Regions from separate parts of the Bacillus sp. 1NLA3E genome, predicted to be linked through region 1. Evidence: riboswitches for the same ligand, from Rfam matches in the RefSeq annotation. Region 1 holds a riboswitch; the other holds the start of a gene.

Region 1 (7,829 bases):
AGAAGTAGGTCAAGACGTCCGAATCGTCGATGGCGATTTCACTGACGCAATCAATGAAGGTGTTCGACAAGGTTATGAAGAGGGTTATTTACGGAAATCAGTTGTTTCTGATCCTGTTTTAGATAGAAAAAATACTGGCGACAATACTCCGGCTGTCATTCATATGGAAATTGTCCCAGGTGACAAGCTAAATATCCAAGTACTGCCTAAAGGGGCAGGCAGTGAAAATATGGGTGCCGTGAAAATGTGCAAGCCATCTGAAGGCATCGAGGGCGTAAAGGATTTTATCGTCAATTCGATTACTCAAGCTGGCGGAAATCCTTGTCCTCCAGTCATTGTTGGCGTTGGAATCGGCGGAACAATGGATAAATGTACCTTATTAGCTAAAAAGGCGTTAGCTCGTGAAGCTGGTTCGCCGAATCCAAACCCAGCTTATGCTGAAGTAGAAAAAGAACTGCTTGAACGAATCAACAAATTAGGAATTGGACCACAAGGATTTGGTGGTAAAGTGACTGCTTTAGCTGTTCATATCGAAACATATCCAACCCATATCGCGATGCTGCCGGTTTGTGTCACATTGAACTGCCATGCTGCTCGCCATACGGAAGCTACATTATAAGGGGTGAAAAAAATGACAACGATTAAACAACTTACCACACCATTAACGTTTGACCAGGTAAAAGATTTAAAAGCCGGTGATCAAGTTTCGATTACAGGTGTCATTTATTCAGCAAGAGACGCAGCCCATAAAAATATGGTTGATGCTTTGAATGAAAATCTACCGATGCCGATAGATGTAAAAGACCAAGTCATTTACTATGCTGGACCGTCACCTGCAAAACCAGGGAAAGCAATCGGATCTTGCGGGCCAACAACAAGTGGTCGTATGGATGCTTATTCTCCAACGATGATGGAGCAGGGACTAAGAGGAATGATTGGAAAAGGCCCTCGTAGTAAAGAAGTAATCGAATCGATGAAGAAACATGGCGCCGTATACTTCGCTGCAATCGGCGGAGCGGCTGCTTTAATCGCTGATACGATTAAAAAGGTTGATATTGTTGCCTACGCGGACCTTGGACCAGAAGCGATTCGTCGCATGGAAGTTGTCAATTATCCTTGTATAGTCGCAGTTGATTGTGAAGGTAATGATCTCTATGAAATTGGTGTAAAGAAATACAGAATCGAAGACTAACAAGAAATCGAGGTGGAAAATTGTCATGCTAAAGTATGATGTTGTAGTAGTAGGAGCTGGCGGTGCTGGAATGATGGCGGCACTATCAGCAAGTGAAGATAAAAGTTTGCGTGTAGCGTGTATTTCAAAAATTTTCCCAACACGTTCACATACGGGCGCAGCCCAAGGCGGAATTAATGCAGCGATGGGTTATCGCGATGCAACTGATTCAGTTGACAAACACTTTCGCGATACAGTTAAAGGAAGCGACTTCTTAGCGGATCAGGATGCAGTTGAATTTTTCACAGAAAATATGCCAAAGGTTATTTCCGAATTAGATTATTATGGTGTGCCTTTTTCACGTGATGAAAATGGCCGTGTTGCTCAAAGACCATTTGGTGGTGCATCAAGTCCGAGAACATGTTATTCAGCTGATAAAACGGGTCACGTTATTCTTCATGCCTTGTATGAACAGTGCTTAAAGAACAAAGTCGAGTTTCTTGATGACTGGCATCTGTTATCGGTTGCGGTCGAAGATGGCAAGTTCGAAGGAATCGTAGCGATGGAAATGCGAACTGGAGAAATTCAGCCAATTCAAGCTAAAGCAGTTGTGATCGCAACAGGCGGGTTTGGTCGTATTTATTGGAGCAGAACCACCAATGCGATCAACATGACTGGTGATGGAACGGCGGCTTGCTTCGAAGCAGGAATTCCATTAAAGGATCCAGAGTTTGTCCAATTTCATCCAACTGGTTTAGCGTCAACTGGGGTGCTTTTATCAGAAGCATGCCGGGGCGAGGGCGGTTATTTATTGAATAAGGACGGAGAACGGTTTATGGCCCGTTATGCTCCTGAAAAAATGGAGTTAGGACCTCGTGACCTTGTTTCACGCTCAATCGAAACAGAAATTAAAGAAGGCCGCGGCTTTGGTGAAGGAATGAGTTCTTACGTGCTAATGGACCTGCGCCATTTAGGTGAGGAAAAAATCATGGAACGCCTGCCGCAAGTACGGGAATTGGCAATGGATTTTGAAGGCGTTGATTTAATTAAAGAACCAGTACCGATTCGTCCAAGCTGTCATTATATGATGGGCGGCATCCATGTAAGTGACTATAAAACTTGCAGTACACCAATCGAAGGTGTTCACGCTGCCGGCGAATGCTCAAGCGTATCGATTCACGGTGCGAACCGTCTTGGTGGAAACTCAGTTGCCGATGTTGTTCTGTTCGGTAAGTATGCCGGACTTGGTGCAAAAGAAACGGCTAAGAGACGTTCTTTCGCAGGAACGAAAAAACTTGAGGCCGAAACGCAAAAATGGGAAAACGAATTTGAAAAGATTCGCAGTAAAAAGACTGGAATCAACATGTTTAGTATCCGTGATCGATTAGCGGAAACAATGTGGTACAATGTTGGGATTTTCCGGACTGAAGAAGAAATGGTCGAAGCATCTAAAACAGTAGAGCAGCTTTTAGAAGAATATAAAGAGGCTTTTTGTGGAGATCCTTCGTTAAAATACAATATGGCTTTCCTCAACTATGTTGAAATTGGAAATCTATTAAAGCTCGCAAAGGCAGTGACCATGGGAGCAATCAACCGAAAAGAAAGCAGGGGCTCTCATTCTAGATCGGATTACCCTGTACGTAATGATGGTGACTTCCTTAAACACACGTTGATCCATAAGGAAGGGAATAACTATCGGTTAGATTACATCCCGGTAAAAATCACGAAATATCAACCGGAGGAGCGGAAGTACTAATGTTTACGACAATTTATTTTAAAATTAAGAGATTTGACGGCGAGCGCGAATGGTATGACAATTATGAACTTCCGTATGAAAAAGGGAAAACCATTCTTTGGGCCTTAACTTCGATTCGCGAGCAGCTAGACCCGACATTAACGTTCACCTCCGCCTGTCGCCATGCCATTTGCGGAAGCTGTGCCGTTAGAGTAAATGACCATGCGTTTCTATCATGTAAAACTTCATTGGATGAGGTTTTAGAAACATTTTCTACTAATTACTTAACCTTTGAACCTTTGAAAAATTTTGACGTGATCAAGGATTTGGCAATTGCTTGGGAACCTAAGATGGAAAAAATGGAGCAGGTTAAGCCGTGGTTGATCCCTTCAGATGAGGGCAGTAAAGAGGATGGCTTTATTCAGGCTGAGGACGATTACCATGATATTTCCTCCCCAACCGATTGTATTTTGTGCGGTGTTTGTGCATCAGAATGTAACCAGCTTGCAATAAATGATGGAACATATTTGGATCCGTTTATCCTAAATCGTGCTTACCGCTTTGCTGTTGATTCACGGGACGGTTCACCACAAGAGCATATTCGTCCAGTTTATGAAAATGAATTATGGAAATGCCTCCACTGTATGCAGTGTGTGACAAAATGTCCAAAGGGTATTCCATTAACAGAACAGATTGCTTACTTACGCTCAGAATCTATCAAAATGGGTGAAGTGAAAAACTTAGGAGCACGACACGCTTTTGCTTTCCATGATGATGTAAAGAGCAAAGGTCGCCTAAATGAAGTCATGCTACCAATTAAAACAGAAGGTGTCCTCAATACCGTGAAGGCCCGTGTTCCGTTTGCCTTGAGAATGATTAAAAAGGGTAAAATCAACCCGCTTCATATGCCAAAGGCTGTCGAAGGTATTAAAGGAATTAGAGAGATTTATAAGTTTGCACAGGAGGTAAACGACTAATGAAATACGCCTTTTTCCCAGGATGTACATTGGAATCAGCAGCAGAAGAGCTTATGATTTCTACTAAAAAAGTAGCATCTGCATTAGGGATTGAATTAATAGAATTAAATGGTTGGACTTGCTGTGGGGCAAGCCACATTCAAGATGTCGATAATTTCTTAGCCACGTCTATTAACGCTAGAAACATTGCTTTGGCAGAAGAGCTAGGCACGTTAAAATTATTGACTGTTTGTAATACATGTACATTAATGCTAAGAACAGCTAAGTTAAAAATGGATAAAAATGAAAAGCTTCGCACTAAAGTAAATGAAGGCCTAAGCAGAGCGGGACTTCAGTACAAGGGTACAACTGAAGTAACGCATTTCCTTTGGGCATTAATTGAAGATTATGGTTTGGAAAATCTACGCAAAAAAGTAAAAAGACCATTAACTGGTTTAAAAGTAGCTAATTTCTATGGCTGTCATATTACCATGCCACCCGATATCATGGGCTTTGAAAACCATATGAATCCGCAATCGATGGAAATGGTTGCCGAGGTGCTTGGGGCAGAGAGTGTTGACTTTGATCAAAGATTAGCTTGCTGTGGTTTCCATGCTGTTTTTCCAGCTGAAAAAGAAGTAATGGATTTAACAGGCAAAAACTGTCTGTCACCAAAATATGCAGGTGCAGATTGCATCGTCACTCCATGTCCGCTTTGTCAAATGCAGCTTGATGCATATCAGCCTGACGCACAAAAAGGATTTAGCGAAGATATTACGATGCCAATCCTGCACTTACCGCAGTTGATCGGTCTTGCCCTAGGTTTCTCACCTGAAGAGCTGGCGATCCAAAGACACGTCGTAGATGCGATTCCGGCATTAAAAGGATCGTTAATGACTGTTTAATAAGTTAAGTGAGTTTTGCTATGGTACCAAGCGTCATAAGATTTTGAAGTAAGGGGATATTTTAAATGAAATATACCTTTGAGAAAAAGGCTAAATTAGTCGGGAAGGTTGGTAGTGGGAAGCTGTGGTTGTTGAATATTGAAGACGACTGGATTCATGACCAATACGGTGAAAGCCATATTTACCATGGCAGGATTCACTCAAGTAAAAAAGCCTTTCATCCATTATCAACAACAATTTCCGGCTACTTCCAAGACGAAGATACCCAGAAGTGGATCAAACTAAAATATGGAGTCGCAACCGTCGATCCAACAAACCTAGACCACTCCTGGAAAACCGACATCAACCAACTAGTGAAAATCTCCATCAACACCGGAGTATATCAACACTACAAAACCGGGACTGCCGCGGCTGCTTTAACGCGCTAAACCACTAAGTGGTGCCTGACCCCCGGCGCTGTGAAGAGTTAAAGCAGTAGAGAGTGCCAAAGCCCCCCTGGCACTTTTATACGCGAAAAATCCCCTTACATGTGAAGGGGATTTTTTGCGTTGTTTCTGTTTTAGCGAATCGGTTTTGCGGAATGGCTCTTGTACCAATACCGAAACGAGCCATCTCCAAGCTCTTTATATTCAATGCCAGCATCATCGAAGGCTTTTTTGAGGCTGGATCGCTCCAGTTCCTGTTTGTGGGCCAATTCATCAAAGTGGGCGTTTAGCTCATCAAAACTATTGTCCTTCCTAGCCTTATCTAAATAAGATAATACCAACATTCGTTCCTTCATTACCGCCATGAAGGATTTTTTATGGTTGCTAAAGCCTTTCGGTGTTTTAAGATTCTTGGTTGTCTTTGTCAGTTCCTGAAGCTGGTCTTGAGTATTTTTGATCTCCACCGAATATTCCTCAGCAGATAAACGAAATAATTTAAGTTTAACGTTTTTAACGATTGCATCACTATCGTCATTGTAAAGGTCTGTTTTATCCAAATATGTGACCAACAGCTTGTCCTCGTTGACAAAATAGCGGTTATAAAGATTGATAATTTTGTCTGAGAAGATATATAAAAGTAATAATAATCCTAATAAACCAATAAAACGAAATAGACGCTTTCTTGTTAAATTAGGGTCCTTCTTGATTGACTTTCCGGAATTGTTATCAGAGGGAGTATGCATAACGGAGCCTCCTCATTTTTTGCAAAAAAGCAAATCGGATTAAATAAGCGATCAAAAACAGTACTAATATCATCTACTAATATTGTGAAGAAATACCGGGAAATTTGCAAGAATCGGTGGCTCGGTACAGCTTTAAGTCGTCATTCGGTGCCTGACCACCGTTAAAAGTAAAGCATTAAAGAGAAGGAGTGAGCGGTGGGCACCTCTATTTGATTTTTATTATATTAGGAAATTATCTTCCCATTTATTTCTAGTAATCTTATAATTAAAATGACTATTAAAATCCGAAAGGGCAAACCTGGGGAAATTCAGGGACGCAAAGCTATAGGGGCTAAGATCGTATTCATTGATGATGCCAGCCAGTTGCCGAAGAGTAAGCTGCTTACTATTCTTCGGAGTAGTTTTTTTATTATCTCCTAAGGGCTTTAATCGTTATAAATTACTTGTAGGAGGAAAAAACGATGAAAAGAAGAATTTGCTTAACAGCGCTTACTCTTTTGTTTGCAATGGGAACTTCAGTGAGCGCAAATTCCGAGGTGACAGACACTGCTGGAATAACGCCTGACGAATTTCTTTATCCAGTGGACAAGCTTTATGAAGAGGTAGAATTAGCAGTTACTACTGACGCTGTAAAGGAAGCCGACCTTTTGCTAGAGCAAGCTGATGAACGACTTGCTGAAGCGGAGGCAATGACGGTAGAAGAACAACCGGAATTAGTTACGGAGACCATATCTGATTATACTGAGGTCCTTGCAGAGGCTCAGGACGCGGTTTCTGATGTCGTAGCTAATGAAGAGGTTGAGGACCAAACAAAACAAGAGCTTGGGGAGCAATTAGCAGACGCTGCAGAAATTGATGAAGATCTGGCCAATCAACTAAGTGAAGACCAAAAAGTTGAGGTCAAGGAACAACAGGACGAAGCTTTTCTAGTTGCCAACGTAGTACAGGGACTTGATACAGATGTTGTTAAAGCATTACGTAGTGAGGACCTTGGATACGGAGAAATTGCAAAGGTGATCGCCCTTTCTGAGATTAGCGGGAAGACGGTTGAAGAAATAGTCGCCCTTTTAAACAGTGGAGAAACAGAAATCGGCGGAGTGATGCAAGAACTTAACATTACTATGACTCAAGTTAAGGCTCAAGCCCTCTCTAAAAAGATAGATTATCTAGAGCAAGCAATCGAAACAGCGAAAGCCGAGGGAAACACGAAAGCAACAGAAAAATATACGAAAAAGTTAAAACAGCTTAATGCTAAAAAAGATAAACTTGCAACGAAACTTAATCAAGATTCGGCAGTAGAAGACGATAATCAAACTGAAGTTGAAAAAATAGACACAGATGAGTTGGCTGCGGATGGTGCGGTGTCAACAGAAGCCTTACCAGCCGCTGCAATTGAAGAAGAAACAGCGTCTCCATTAGCCACTTCAACAGAAAATACAAGTAAACCAAATGCTGATGTTAAGAAAACAAGCCAGAAACCTGACCAAGTTGCCGAAAAAGCAAAACAAACAGCGGAAGTCGCCAAACAAACTGCTGAGGCAGCAAAAGTTCAAGCAAAACAGATAGAAGAAACTGCAAAAATGCAGGCCAAGCAAACCGCTGAGGCAGCAAAAACACAAGCAAAACAAGCTCTAGAAACTGCAATAGATCATGGAAAACAACAACAATCAAAAGAAAATAACGGAAAATAAAAATCAATAAAAGTGCCAGACTTTCGGGAGAATTAATCCAAAAGGAAGTCTGGTCTCTTTTTTTATTAAATGAATTAGACAAAGTCCAGGGTTACCTCACTCTGAGCCGAAGAACTAAAAAGAACAATAAAACAGCAGACGCTTTATTGCGTTAAAGCGCTGAGTGGCGCCTGACCCCCGGTGCTTTAAAGTGTTAAAATGCT
Region 2 (7,829 bases), 2.1 Mb from region 1:
CTTGAAATATGCTCAATCAATAAATCACCAGCAAATAACCAGTTATTTGCTGTATCATGAAATGCAAGTTGGTCAGATGCATGGCCTGGAGTTTGCATAACGTTAAAATTTAAAAATTTTTTATTAGTTAACTCAATAATATTCGTTTGAATAGCTTGATCCTTATTTTTTTGAATAGCTTTTCTTAAAAATGCCACTTGGGTTTCACCAGTCTCACCACAACCCATTTCTTTATATAACTGCGCAAAAAATTCAACCCGCATTTCCAAAAAAGCTTGATCTCTTTTTAATCGGGGAATGGAATGGGGGGAGGCGTATATTGGGATCTGATGATTTTCAACAATCTTATTTACTAACCCAATATGATCATTATGATGGTGGGTTAAGAGCACTTCAGTCATATCTTCCAAACGAAAACCGTTCCTGATAAGTGTGGATAGTAATGAATTCCAGCAGTCTTCATTATTCAAACCCGCATCGATCAGCGTAAGAGAATGGTCTTGTTTTAGTAAATAAAAATTAATACTTTTTAATCCTGACTGATTCGGCACAAAAATAGGGAAAACCTCGCAACCATTTCTCTTTAAATCTATCAACAGCATACACCCCGCAATTTCCATTGAAATGAAAAGGGGAGAGCTTTCTCCCCCTCCATCATTCTATTTAGCTAAAAGCTTGTCTAAATGTTTAATGATCGCGTTACGATCCCCTGAAATCTTTTCTTCGCGCACCTGGTCCTTCTCTAGTTTGTCCAATGCCTTCGTGTAAACTATTTGTTCCACCGATTGCGGGATAACGACGACCCCATCAGCATCCCCAACTATGATATCGCCCGGATATACGGCTTGTCCACCACATGCGATTGGAATATTAATTTCACCAACACCTGCTTTTCCACTGGCCGCAACAGCTGTTCCTTTTGAAAAAATAGGGAAGTCTAAGTCTTTAATCCCAACGATATCGCGGATAACACCGTCAACGACAATAGCGGCTACGCCAAGAGTTTGGGCCATTCCTACCACAAAATCGCCCGCAATCGCTCGATATTGATTTCCTTTGGCATCAACGACAATAATGTCACCTGGCTTTGATTCTCTAATCGCACGTAATACAGCTTTGTTATCACCGACCGGAATCTTAACAGTTAAAGCTCTTCCAGCAAATTTATATTCTTCCTTTAAAGGTTTAATAGAGGGATCCAAATTATATAATCCGTCCATCGCATCAGAAATACATGTTGTTGGAATATTTTGATATTTTAACACAAGTTCATCCATTTCGCATTCCCCTTTTTAAATAGTCTATTATCCATTATACAACTCTTACAATTAAATGGAAAAATAAGAAAATACTATAAGGTGTCATAAGAAATTGTAATCACTACCGACAAGTTAGCATAATTAATCCTATTTGGATTCCATTCAAACCCAGAGCATTACATTTACTTAGGATTTTGTCGAAACCTACGAAAAACACCCTCTCCTAATTGTAACTAAGGTTGTCATATCAGTAATGGAATATTACTTTGAAGCTATAGTCTCTTTGATCATCTTCAATCGAACTATCTCTAATTTTACTCTATTCTAATAGTTAATACTGTTAAATAGTTCATTATATAGAACGTTAAATTCTTTATATTGTACAGGAAATTAAGAAAACAAGAGATAATTCAAGTGAAAGGTGCTTAATTTAGTATTTTTGCCCTATTTTGGGATTTTTATTATTAGGAAAAATGACCTATACTCAAACAGGGAGGTTCTTTATAAAGAACTGGGCGATATATAATTTGCGATCTAACGATAAGATATGTTCACTTTAAAGAACTTAAAGGAGGGGTAGTTCAAATGGATTATACAAGGCGGAAGAAGCGGTCTCACAATAAGGTAATTCAAAGACATAAAAAGCCTTTTTACCTAATTTTGAATCTTTGGCTTTTATATTTAATTATCCTTTCCTCAAGTTTTATATCGAACGATACATTTTCTTATTTTAATGACTCTGAGCAAATAAATAATTCATTTTCAGCATCAAATAATTTTTGTAAAGATCCAGAATATGCAAAGAAATATAAAGATATATGCAAGTGCAAAGATAACTCTGGTTTAGGTAATGGAAGCGAACAATGTGATCAATATGATGATGATTTTGGTGATGAGGATAACCCAGGGCATCAAGAAACTTATTGTCCAGATGATCCAAACACTCCAGAAAGAGAAGTATGTGACGATCATCCTAACGTAAATGATAAATCGAATAATAACGCTTTAACCGAAGAGCAAAAAAAAAGTGAGGAACTTCTAAAAACAGGTAGCACACCGATAAATCAGTCCGAAGCAACCAATTAATCGGGAGGTAATGAAGTAACAAATAGCACCTGATCTCAAGATAATATTCCGACAAAAGATAGCAATTCTCTCTCCAATGAAGAAAATCTACCTTTGCTGATAAATAATTATAAGTCAATAAATAATGAGTATGAATAATGAGGTGAAATCTATGAAAAAAAGCATGAAAATTGTTAGCAACTTTATTACAATACTACTTTTTCTTTTATTAATTTTTATGGTTTATATAGTGATTTCTTCGAAAATTGCAGGTGGAGAACCACAGTTTCTTGGCTATCAATTAAAAACCGTATTATCTGGTTCAATGGAACCAACCTTTAAGACAGGCTCGATAATTGCAATAAAACCTGTTAGTGATCCTGCAAGCCTAAAAAAGAAAGATGTAATAACATTTATGGAATCAGATAATAAGTTAGTTACACACAGAATAGTTGAAGTTAATAAAGATGGTAATCAAACAATGTATAAAACAAAAGGGGATAATAACCAGGATCCAGATGCAAATGCCGTACTTTCACAAAATGTAGTTGGAAAATACACTGGATTTACTGTCCCTTACGCGGGCTACTTAATAGATTTTGCAAAATCAAAACAAGGAATTTCGCTATTACTTATATTGCCAGGGATAATATTGCTTGCATATTCAGGGGTTACAATTTTCAAAGCTGTAAAAGAACTTGATAAGGGTAGGGAGAAAGAACTAAAAGACGGTCATGAAACTATTTAACGGTTGTTTTCCTTATGTTGTCATAAGGATCCATCATAAATTTACATACCTCTTTAAAGAGGTGGAAAAGGGAGGAAAAGGGAATGAGTATTAAAAGAAAGTTAGGGTTAGGAGCAGCATCAGCTGCACTAGGTTTATCACTAATCGGTGGTGGTACATTCGCTTATTTTAGTGATGCAGCAACCCTTCATAATGGATTTGCAGCAGGCACATTAAATGTTGAATTACAGAAAGCATGGGATTTTCCACTTAACTTTGACTTAAGTAATATCCAACCTGGTGACAGTTTTGAAAGACAATTTGTATTAAAAAATTCCGGAAGCCTTGCTATTGAAGATGTATTCATGGGTGTAACGGCTAATGTAACAAATCCGTTAGGCACAGGTGGAACTTCTGATCAATTTTTGGATGCCCTAAATGTAAAATACTTTGTTGATGCAACACCACCTTATATTGACCCAGATGCACCAGATGCTGGTTATCTCCTTATTAACTCTCAGGATATTTCATTAAGAGAAGCGATTGCTGGAGATTTTGCAGGAAAAATCAAAGCTGACTATATTAAAAATGGAAAACTAAATTTAACACCTCTGGGAATAAATTCAAGTGAAACAAATAGATATCGTATCATCATAGAGTTTAAAGACTCTGGACAGCCGCAAAATAATTTACAAGGTATGGTAGCAAAAGTTGCCTTTAACTTCGATGCAAGGCAAGTAATGGCTCCAAAATATCATGATCAAAATGCACCTAACGGAAACCTTACAGGTAATGGGATAATTGGTGACCGTGCAACAACTGATTCAACTAGTAATGTTGCTAACCAACCAGCAGTAGTTGACGCGCCTGCTTGGCAGGATTAGAAAAATAAATTTACTAAATACAGAAAGATATTTTGTTTTAAAGGTAGGGTTATTATCCACCTCTTTTAAAAAAAGGGGAAATGGGGGGTAAATATGTTAAAAAAATCCTTTGTTATATTAATAATTGTCACCATTTATTCCTTGTATTCCCCCTTAAGTTTAATTAATGCCAATGGGACTAAAAAAGAAATTGATATTTCAACAAGTCCCGAGAAAGTTTTCTTTGATATAAAAAGTGGGAGACCAGGCGATACTTACATTAAAGAAATAGAAGTTAAAAATAATGGGGACCAGGATATTAAGTATCTATTTTCAAATAGCTTTTTAAATGGGTCTGAAAAATTTTATAATGAATTATTATTAAAAGTTGAAGATAAAAATGGTGTAATATTTGATGGGAAATTTAAGGATCTTCAAAAATTAGATTCAAGGGAATTGAAAAGGCATGCTTCAGAGATACTAAAATTTAATATCTATATACCTATTGAACTTGGAAATGAATTTCAAAATCTTAATAGTGAATTCCAGCTTAGGTTTTTTGTTGATGGGACAAATGGTGGAGTCTTATCAGTTGCCGGGTATAAACTTCCTAATAGCGCAACTGGTATTTATAATTTATTAATTGCCGGAGCATTCCTAGCCCTTGGTGGTGGTACATTTTTGTTAAGTAAAAAAATTTCAAGTGGAAAACGATTAGCTCGCCTTTCTTCGAAAAAAGCTGAATAAAAAAATTATTGAATTCGTATTATTAGGAACGAGTGTCCATAGATGATATAATATACCCATGATGTCTATTATATACTACCTCATGATATCCATTGAAAAGTTTTTGACCTCTTAGGATTTATTTCTTTTCGAACAACAATTTTGTATCGGTGAACAGTAAAAGGCAAATCTATTGAAAGATAGTGACGCAAAGTTACAGGTCTAAAATTAGAGGAGTTCTCTGATTATGACGGCTGGGCTGCCTGAAATAATTGGGCTGGAGGGAGAGGAATGGTAGGGGGAGTAATACTTAGTCATGAGGAATTAGATTTGGAATGGGTTGAGCTAATAATGAATGCTCTGGATATGGGGTTGTCAGAAGAGGAGATTAGGTCATTTTTGGATGAATCTACACAAAGTATACCTCATTAGATAGAAAACTAAAATGAAAAGGAAGATTCGAATTGATCATAATGGTTATTAATAACATAGATGATGTAAGACAAAAAAAATAAGCTGCTATTTTGGAATAACCAAAATTCAGCTTATTTTTTTGCTTTTTTTGATTCAAGTATTCGTGGTTGTTCATTATAGGTATTTCATTAAAGAAAATGATAGGGGAATTTTTGAATTTCAAAATCACACTTGACAGGTAGGATAAGTGAGGATAAGATGAAGATATTGTTAGGTAATATTTAACATAATAACTTGGAATTCCCACCTGATATATGTTTTGTCTGAAAAGTGGGGAATCCTTCAAGCTAATAGTGCATGCTGATTGGATAAACCGAAGGCGCATACTTAATAAAAGTATGCGCCTTTTTTATTACTCAAAAAAAAAGGGGGGATTCATCTTTCTTAATTAAATATGATGGATTCTTTAATGAGATAAATGATTATCGTAGATTTCAAAATTGAGAGGAGAATGATAAAATGGCAGATTTTGAACAAGAGAAAAAGAAATATATTTTGGATTCATTAAAGGATTTGCAATTTGGTTCTCTCGTGATTACCATTCATGACGGGCAAATTACACAAGTGGACAAAACCGAGAAAAATCGTTTTATTTCAAAAAGTAAATCAAAGACCAATAGGGCAGTACAAACTTATAATTAAGAGCTTTTAACTAAGAAATGATGATCGAGTTATTTGTATTTTTCGAAATGATTAGTTTATTTTAAATTCCAAGTTGACTTATGTGATAAATAAGGATAATATAGCAATTATTAGGAAATTATTTAACATTTCTTAGGATATCAGCAGTTGCTATCCGATAACGGAAGGACTGAAAGCTTTAGAGATGTTTAAAACTAAAATTTATAGCCGTTTATTACGGTTAATACAAATTAGACAACTTAATAAGATATTTGGCTTATCAGACAACTGAAGGCTGCTCTTCTTTTTTTTTATATTGATAAAAGATAGCAGTCTTTTTTTTATTCTTTTTTTAAATCAGTAAGTGTTGATAGGGGGAAGGCAAATTTGTCGTTTTTGGGTAAGTCTGGAGCAAACAAGAAGGAGGAGGGGAAGCAAGGATGAGTGTAGTCATTGAATCGTTGAATCGAACCTTTATAAAATCACAACAAGTTATTCAAGCTTTGCAGGATGTCAATTTACATATTAACAAAGGAGAATTCATTACGATTATTGGTCCAAGTGGGTGTGGGAAGAGTACCTTATTAAAGATTGTTGTAGGGCTCGATCTCAATTTTGAAGGTACAGTGAAAATTAGTAATGTCGACCTTAAAGGTCCAGGAATTAAGCAAGGGTTCATATTCCAAGAGCATCGTCTTTTCCCATGGTTGACTGTCGAAAAAAATATTGCAGCAGATCTATCTTTAAAAGATCCTGAAGTAAGGAAGAAGGTAGATGAATTAATTGAGATTGTCAGATTAACAGGGTTTGAGAAAGCATACCCAAGGGAATTATCGGGAGGAATGTCACAGAGAGTGGCAATAGCCAGAGCGCTACTTAGAGATCCGGAGGTCCTACTTCTGGATGAACCGTTTGGGGCACTTGATGCATTCACAAGGACTCACCTGCAAGATGTACTCCTTGATATTTGGAGGAAGAAAGGCACAACAATGATTCTAGTGACCCACGATCTTGATGAATCTATCTATCTTGGACAACGCGTGGTAATTATGAGCCCTAGACCAGGAAGAGTTAGCAAAACAATTACAATTGATTTACCATATCCTCGTAAAAAAGTAAATCGTACGTTTCAGGAGCTTAGACAACGCGTTTTAGAAGAATTTGAGAAATCGGATGACCTTCTTTTAGTAGAAGGTTCCGGAATTTAATCGGAAAGGGATAAAAATCATGAAAAAATTTAAAATTATTGGTTTAATATTTATTCTTAGTTTGAGTTTACTAGCAGGGTGTTCCTCCACAGAATCAAAGCAAGAAAGCGTAAAGGCAACCACAAAAAGTGAAAATGTCACTGTCAATATCGGGATTCAACAACTCATCGGACCACTTCTGTTAGCGAAAAACAAGGGATGGTTTGAGGAAGGCTTCGCCAAAGTTGGAGCTAAGGTAACCTGGGCAGAATTCCAAAGTGGTCCACCTCATTTTGAAGCAATGGCCTCTGACCGCTTGGATTTCGGTCAAGTTGGAAACTCACCAGTCATTTCAGCACAGGCAGCAGATATTGATTTTAAGGAAATTAACACGATCAGTAAGGGATTAAAGGGAAATGCCATTCTCGTACAAAAAAATAGTCCAATTAAAAATATAAAAGATCTTAAAGGTAAAAAAATTGCCGTAGCAAAGGGAAGCAGCGCTTTTAATTTACTGTATCGTGCCATCGATCAAGCTGGATTAAAACCAGATGATATTGAGATTATTCAACTTCAGCCTGATGAAGCGCAACCTGCGTTTGAAACAGGTTCAGTTGATGCTTGGGCCATTTGGGATCCTTTTGTCAGCTTACAGCAAATAAACCATGACGCCAGAGTTTTGGCAGACGGTGACACCTTAAAGGTCGTTTCACCAAGTTTCACCATTGTACGTGGGGAATTTGCAGATGAACACCCTGAGCTTGTGGTTGAGTTTTTAAAAATATATGAGAAAGCTCTAAAATACCAAAATGAGCATACCGATGAAGCAATTAAAATATATGCAAAAGAGAAAAAAATCGATCCAGAAGTGGTAAAGCAGGTGTTGAAAAATTCTGTAGCGATTAAT

The links. Region 1 has a riboswitch for cyclic di-GMP ahead of B1NLA3E_RS21020 (DUF5667 domain-containing protein). Riboswitches for the same ligand answer to the same signal wherever they lie in the genome.
Region 2: another riboswitch for cyclic di-GMP. It lies ahead of B1NLA3E_RS23785 (anti-repressor SinI family protein); the one in region 1 lies ahead of B1NLA3E_RS21020 (DUF5667 domain-containing protein).

Annotation. Positions count from the first base shown of each region.
Region 1 covers NC_021171.1:4,383,768-4,391,596, reverse strand. Annotated here, with positions in the region: gene B1NLA3E_RS21055 (fumarate hydratase) at 1-619, shown strand, start outside; gene B1NLA3E_RS21050 (Fe-S-containing hydro-lyase) at 632-1,192, shown strand; gene B1NLA3E_RS21045 (FAD-dependent oxidoreductase) at 1,218-2,927, shown strand; gene B1NLA3E_RS21040 (succinate dehydrogenase/fumarate reductase iron-sulfur subunit) at 2,927-3,883, shown strand; gene B1NLA3E_RS21035 (CoB--CoM heterodisulfide reductase iron-sulfur subunit B family protein) at 3,883-4,767, shown strand; gene B1NLA3E_RS21030 (hypothetical protein) at 4,833-5,195, shown strand; gene B1NLA3E_RS21025 (hypothetical protein) at 5,327-5,935, opposite strand; cyclic di-GMP riboswitch class I at 6,217-6,306, shown strand; gene B1NLA3E_RS21020 (DUF5667 domain-containing protein) at 6,397-7,626, shown strand.
Region 2 covers NC_021171.1:1,711,509-1,719,337, forward strand. Annotated here, with positions in the region: gene B1NLA3E_RS08260 (MBL fold metallo-hydrolase) at 1-602, opposite strand, end outside; gene B1NLA3E_RS08265 (RraA family protein) at 660-1,277, opposite strand; gene B1NLA3E_RS08270 (SipW-dependent-type signal peptide-containing protein) at 1,845-2,345, shown strand; gene sipW (signal peptidase I SipW) at 2,497-3,072, shown strand; gene B1NLA3E_RS08280 (TasA family protein) at 3,156-3,935, shown strand; gene B1NLA3E_RS08285 (TasA family protein) at 4,029-4,661, shown strand; cyclic di-GMP riboswitch class I at 4,814-4,907, shown strand; gene B1NLA3E_RS23785 (anti-repressor SinI family protein) at 4,932-5,072, shown strand; gene B1NLA3E_RS08290 (YezD family protein) at 5,574-5,756, shown strand; gene B1NLA3E_RS08295 (ABC transporter ATP-binding protein) at 6,176-6,943, shown strand; gene B1NLA3E_RS08300 (aliphatic sulfonate ABC transporter substrate-binding protein) at 6,960-7,829, shown strand, end outside.